Regions from separate parts of the Agromyces sp. C10 genome, predicted to be linked through region 2. Evidence: predicted binding sites of a transcription regulator. Region 2 holds the regulator's gene; the other holds the start of a gene.
What was found. The regulator HrcA, encoded in region 2, represses chaperone genes, less so after heat shock. The targets are predictions, from matches to a motif close to TTNGCACTCGNNNNNNNCGAGTGCNAA.
Positions count from the first base shown of each region.

Region 1: a site for HrcA is predicted at 1,359-1,385, ahead of groES (co-chaperone GroES). Genes of this name have one in related genera too.

Region 1 is NZ_JALPSX010000008.1:5,432-8,838, reverse strand. It holds gene rarD (EamA family transporter RarD) at 1-811, opposite strand, end outside; gene groES (co-chaperone GroES) at 987-1,283, opposite strand; gene M1L56_RS10205 (SAM-dependent methyltransferase) at 1,413-2,600, shown strand; gene M1L56_RS10200 (hypothetical protein) at 2,637-3,107, opposite strand; gene M1L56_RS10195 (DUF4190 domain-containing protein) at 3,119-3,407, opposite strand, start outside.
Region 2 is NZ_JALPSX010000006.1:121,690-125,096, reverse strand. It holds gene M1L56_RS08560 (DUF4870 domain-containing protein) at 257-646, opposite strand; gene hrcA (heat-inducible transcriptional repressor HrcA) at 850-1,869, shown strand; gene dnaJ (molecular chaperone DnaJ) at 1,931-3,031, shown strand; gene M1L56_RS08545 (16S rRNA (uracil(1498)-N(3))-methyltransferase) at 3,051-3,407, shown strand, end outside.

The DNA.
Region 1 (3,407 bases), on a different contig from region 2:
CGACCAGGAACTGGATGAATGGCGCGAAGTACTGGATGAAGCCCATGTAGGTCAGCGGCAGCCGGCGCGATGCGGCGGCGAACAGCAGGAGCGGGATCGCGGTCACGGCCCCCGCGGCGAGCAGCAGCACCGTGTGCCACACCCCCGCAGTTCCCATCGTCATGGCGCCGGTCGCGCCCACGACCACGAGCAGCACGGCGGCGAACGGGGCGAGCCACGCGGTCTCGAGCGTCAGTCCCGACACGGCGTCGACGCGGTGGCCCACGCGCTTCTTGATGAGCCCGTAGAAGCCGAAGCTGAAGGCGAGCACCAGCGCGATCCACGGCAGCTGCCCGTAGCCGACGGCGAGAACGACGACCGCGACGATCGAGATCCCGACGGCGGTCCACTGCGTCGCGTTGAGGCGCTCGCGCAGGACGATCACCCCGAGGAAGACGGTGACGATCGGGTTGATGAAGTAGCCGAGCGCAGCCTCGACGACCTGCCCGTTGAGCGTCGCGAAGACGTAGGTGAGCCAGTTGACGAAGATGAGCGCGCCGGCGGCCCCCATCGTCAGCACGACGCGGCGGTCGCGCAGCAGCGCGCGGAAGGCCCGCCAGGACCTCGTGACGGCGATGAGGAGGGCGCAGAACACGAGCGAGAGCAGGATGCGCCAGGCGACGATCTCGACCGGCCCCGTAGGCGCCAGGGCGATGAAGTAGATCGGCAGGAATCCCCAGAGCCCGTAGGCCGCGACGGCGTAGACGAGCCCGCTCCGGCTCACGCCCGCGGGCGAGGGGCGGGCGTCGGCGACGGTGGGTGCGGTGCTCACCGGGAAAGCCTACGCTCGGCGGCCGACACGCCCGACGCTGCGGGACTGCCGGAATTCGTCGACATCCCGCCGCAGGCGCTCCCGCCCGGTCGGCCCCGGGGACGATCCCCCGCCGGAGACGACGACGCGGCCCGGATGCCGTGTGGCATCCGGGCCGCGGAGGTTGTCGGACCGACTAGCGGACGACGACCGCGAGCACGTCGCGGGCCGAGAGGACGAGGAACTCGTCGCCGCCGAACTTCACCTCGGTGCCGCCGTACTTGGAGTAGATGACCTTGTCGCCGACGGCCACGTCGAGCGGGATCCGGTTGCCGTTGTCGTCGATGCGGCCCGGGCCCACGGCCACGACCTCGCCCTCCTGGGGCTTCTCCTTGGCGGTGTCGGGGATGACCAGACCCGACGCGGTGGTCTGCTCGGCCTCGACCTGCTTGATGACGATGCGATCCTCGAGCGGCTTGATGGAAACCGACACGGTTGACCTCTTTCTTGACGAAGACTGGGGTTAGCAGCCTCTGAATGAGAGTGCTAACAGGAGTCTAGGGCGGTTCTGGCACTCGTGCAACGTGAGTGCCAGCGGATGCCGCGGTGCTAGCGTGTCCGCGTGGAACGCGCCGAGCTCGTCGAACTGCTCTCACCCGAAGGGCTCGACCTGCTCGACTCCCTGCCCGCCTGGACCGGCCGCGAGGACGTCGTGAAGACGGTCGCCGACCTGCGACGCAGGGGGCACTCCCCCGGCCTCGTCGCCGCCGTCCTGACGCAGTCGCGTCTGCGGGCCAGGGCGCGCGCGAAGTTCGGCGAGTTCGCCGACCGCATGCTCTTCACCGAGCCCGGGCTCGAGCAGGCGACCCGGCTCCGCGTCGCCGCCCTCCACGCCGGCCGGTACGCGCGGGCCGGCCTCCGCCACGTCGCCGACCTCGGCTGCGGCATCGGCGGCGACGCGCTGGCGTTCGCCGCGATGGACCTGGAGGTGACCGCCGCCGACGCCGACGAGGTGACCGCGGCGATCGCCGCGTTCAACCTGACGCCGTTCCCGCATGCGCAGGTGCTGCACTCCGCGGCAGAGGACGTGCCCCTCGGCGGCATCGACGCCGCGTGGCTCGACCCGGCGCGACGCACCACCGCGGGCGGCACGACCAAGCGGATCGCGGATGCCGCCGACTACTCGCCGTCGCTCGACTTCGCGTTCGGCCTGGCCGAGCGGATGCCGGTCGGCGTGAAGCTCGGGCCCGGCACCGACCGCGGCCTCGTCCCCGCCGGCACCGAGGCGCAGTGGGTGTCGGTCGACGGCGACGTGGTCGAGCTCGCGGTCTGGACCGGGCCGCTGGCCCGGCCGGGCGTCGGACGCGCCGCCCTCGTCATCCGCGGGGACGCGGCGCACGAGCTCGTCGCCCCGGCCGACAGCGAGGACGCGCCCGTGGGCCCGCTCGGCGACTACCTGTACGAGCCCGACGGCGCGGTCATCCGAGCGCGGCTGATCGGCGACCTCGCGCGGGCCAACGGCGGCTGGATGCTCAGCGAAGGCATCGCCTACCTCACGGCCGATCGCGAGATCGACAGCCCGTTCGCCCGGGGATTCCGCGTGATCGAGCGGCTGCCCGCCGATGAGCGGCACCTCCGCCAGGCGCTGCACTCCCGCGGGGTCGGCACGCTCGAGATCAAGAAGCGCGGCGTCGACGTCGACCCGGCGGCGCTCCGCACGCGCCTGAAGCTGAAGGGCGACACCGCGGCGACCGTCGTGCTGACGCGCGAGGAGGGTCGCCACGTCGCCCTGCTCGTCGAGCGGCTCTGACCGGCGAGGATCGCCCGCGGCATCCGCCGGGACGACTCAGCGCGGCAGCGCGCCGAAGACGATCGCGTAGTAGCCGATCCACACGCCCGAGAAGACGAGCCCCGTGATGCCGGTGCCGATGCCGATGAAGGCCGGGACGCGCGCGCCCTCCTCGCGGCGGAGGCCCATCACCCCGAACACGATCGCCGCGATCGACAGCGGGAGCATCCAGCCGACGAACAGCGACGCGACGGCGCCCGGGATGCCGAGCCCCGCCGAGAGCCGGCTCCAGAACCGACGCTGCTCCTCCTCTTCGACGTACTCCGGCTCGGGGGCCGGGCGCCCGAGCGCGAGGAGCTGCCCCGTGGGGAGCCCGTGCAGCTCGCCCGTGTCGTACGGCACGTCGAATTCCCGCTGGGGCGCCGGCGGGGACGTGTCGATCCCGCGGAGCGCGTCGGGCTCGGGTGGCGACGGCGATCCGCCCGGCGCGGCGCGCTCGTCGCCGCGGGGCATCCGCTCGTCGCTCACCCGCGCCGTCCTCAGTACGTGTACGAGGTGTCGCTGACCGCGAAGAGCGCCGCCCAGGCGACGATCGAGATGAGCGCGATCGCGATCCCGACGAAGCCGAGCACGATGCCGGTCAGCCACATGCCCTTGGCCCAGGGCTCCTTGCGGCGGCCGATGAAGCCCAGCACGACGGCCGCGGCGGGCACGATCAGCTGCAGGATGCCGCCGACGAAGGGGATGATCACGATGCCGGAGCCGATGATGCCGATGATGCCCGCGATCAGCGAGATGATGCTGAACACCGCGGTGGGCTTGGCCGGG
Region 2 (3,407 bases):
GCCGCCCGCGGGCGGCGGGGTCGGACCGCCGGGCGGCGGGGGAGGCGTGCTGCCTCCGGGAGGAGGCGGGGGCGTGCTGCCGCCGGGCGGCGGCGTGCTGGGCGGAGTGGGCGGGGTGGGAGGTGGTGCGTCGGACATGATGCTGGCTCCTTGGTCGGTCGCACGCCGTGTCGCGAGGCGTTTCTTCATGCTGGCACACGGCGACGCGCCGGTCGAGAGGTCTCGGACCGGCGCGTCGTGAGGGGCGGTGCGGGGCCTACTTGATGAGGCGCAGGGCGAACGGGTAACGGTAGTGCCGACCGTCCTTCACCTGCAGGAAGGCGATGATCGAGAAGACGACGCCGAGGATCCACGGCACGTAGGTGAGGAAGCCGAGGACGGCCCCGATGCCGAAGGTGACGATCGTGAGCACGGTCACGACGATCCACAGGGCGACCGTGGCGATCGTGAGCGTGATCTGGAAGTTCAGCGCCTCCTTCGCCTCGGTGTTCGTGAACGAGCCGCGGTCCTTGAAGACCAGCCAGATGATGAGCGACGGCAGGATGCCGAGGATGCCGCCGAGGTGGGCGAACGACGCCCACTGGACGTCCTGCTCGTGCGAGAGCGGCGCGGCGGCGGCCGGCTGCGGGGTGTTGGGATCGGTCATGCGGGGTGCCTTTCGGGTTTGACGGGGGATGCCCGCCGGCCGCGCCGAGCGGGCGCGCGCCGGTGACGGCGATGCACACGCTACTGCGGCAGCACGCGGGCCGGCAACGGCGCCATCCCCGGATGACGCGATATGATTAGCAGTCAGCTGAACCGAGTGCTAAGCGCACGATGCGCCCGACCGGTCGAGGGAAGCGAGGGTCCATGGTCTCCGAGCGCAGTCTCGCCGTCCTCCGTGCCATCGTCCAGGACTACGTGGCCTCGCGCGAGCCGGTCGGCTCGAAGACGATCGTCGAGCGCCATCACTTCGGCGTCTCGGCCGCGACCATCCGCAACGACATGGCCCTCCTCGAGGAGGAGGAGCTGATCGCGGCGCCGCACACGTCGTCCGGTCGCATCCCGACCGACAAGGGCTACCGGGTGTTCGTCGACCAGCTCGCCGACATCCGCCCGCTCTCGACCGCGCAACGGCAGGCGATCGAGACGTTCCTCGGCGAGTCGAACGACCTCGACGAGCTGCTCTCCCGCACGGTCCGGCTCGTCGCGCAGCTCACGCGGCAGCTCGCCGTGGTGCAGTACCCGAGCTTCGCACGGGCGCGCGTGCGTCACGTCGAGCTCGTCTCGCTGGCGCCGACGCGGGTGCTGTGCATCCTCATCTCCGACTCCGGCCAGGTCGAGCAGCGGCTGGCCGAACTCGACCACCCGGTCGACGAGGAGACGCTGCACCGACTGCGCGACCGGCTCAACGAGGTCGCCGCCGGGCTCACCATGACCGAGGCGGCGATCGCGCTCTCGGCCGAGACCGAGCAGGCCGACCGCGCCCACGCCGAGGTGCTCCGCACGCTCGCCGCGACGCTCGCCGACCAGGCGAACGTGACGCGCAGCGACCGACTGGTCGTCGCCGGCGCGGCGAACCTCGTGCGCACCGAGCAGGACTTCGCCGGCAACATCCTCGGCGTCATCGAGGCGATCGAGGAGCAGGTCGTGATCCTGCGGCTGTTCGGCGAGATGCACTCCGACGACGGCATCGCCGTGCGCATCGGCCGCGAGAACGCCCCGTACGGACTCGGCGAGACCTCGGTGGTCACGAGCTCGTTCGCCGTGCCGGGGCGCGACGTGTCGCGGCTCGGCGTGGTGGGTCCCACCCGCATGGACTACTCCCAGAGCATGGCCGCCGTGCGCGCCGTGGCTCGCTACCTCTCCCGGACCCTCGGCGAGAGCTGATCCCCGTTCGGACCGCCCCCGCGCGGCATCCGTCACCGGCAACCGAAAGGACACGCCCTCCGTGGCCGACCATTACGAGGTCCTCGGCGTCTCGCGCGACGCCACCCCCGACGAGATCAAGAAGGCCTACCGGCGGCTCGCCCGCGAGCTGCACCCCGACGTCAACCCGGGCACCGAGGCATCCGAGCGCTTCAAGCAGGTCACGCACGCCTACGACGTGCTCTCCGACCCGAGGCAGCGGCAGCAGTACGACCTGGGCGGCGGCCAGGGCGGCTTCAACGGGGCCGGCTTCGGCGGGTTCGGCGACATCTTCGAGACGTTCTTCGGGGCGGGGCAGTCCACGCGCGGCCCGCGCTCGCGCCGCGAGCGCGGCCAGGATGCGCTCATCCGGCTCGAGGTGGGCCTCGACGACGTGATCTTCGGCACCCACCGCGAGATCGACGTCGACACCGCGGTCACCTGCGAGACGTGCCACGGCTCGTGCTGCCAGCCCGGCACGGCTCCGGTCACCTGCGACATCTGCGGCGGCACCGGGCACATCCAGCGCGCGGTGCGTTCGCTCCTCGGCAACGTGATGACCTCGAGCCCGTGCGGTTCGTGCCGCGGCTACGGCACGATCATCGCCACGCCGTGCCCCACCTGCCAGGGTCAGGGTCGCGTCCGGGCTCGCCGCACCGTTCCCGTCGACGTGCCGGCCGGTGTCGACACGGGCGTGCGCCTGCAGATGCCCGGCTCGGGCGAGGCGGGCCCCGCCGGCGGGCCGAACGGCGATCTCTACCTCGAGATCAAGGTGCGCAACCACGAGGTGTTCAGCCGCAACGGCGACGACCTGCTGTGCACGCTCGAGGTGCAGATGACCGATGCCATCCTCGGAACGACCGCGAAGGTGGAGGCGCTCGACGGCGACGTCGACCTCGAGCTGAAGGCGGGCGTGCAGTCGGGCGAGATCCTGACGGTGCGCGACCGGGGCATCACGCACCTGCGCGGCGGCGGCCGCGGCGACCTCAAGGTCGCCGTCCACGTCGTGACGCCGACGAAGCTGAGCCACAAGGAGCGCGAGCTCGTGCAGCAGCTGGCCAAGCACCGCAAGGCGCAGCCGCCGCAGCTCGGTCACTTCCAGCAGGGGCTGTTCGCGCGGCTGCGCGACCGGTTCCTCGGCTGACGGCGGGGCGGATGCCGCGATGAGCAGCCTCTACCTCGACGAGACGCTCGACCTGACCGGGGTCGCGCCGGGTGCGTCGGTCGTCCTCGACGGCGACGAGGCGCGCCACGCGGTGACGGTGGCGCGGGTCCGGGTGGGCGAGCGCGTCTCGATCGGCGACGGTCGAGGACGCATCGTGACGGGCGAGGTCGCCGCGACGGAGTCGCGCCGGCTCGAGCTCGTCGTCGACGAGGTGCGCGAGGACCCCGAGCCGTCGCCGCGGCTGACGCTCGTGCAGGCGCTCGCGAAGGGCGACCGCGACGAGCTCGCGGTGCAGGCGGCGACCGAGCTCGGCCTCGACCGGGTCGTGCCGTGGACGGCGACGAGGTCGGTGTCG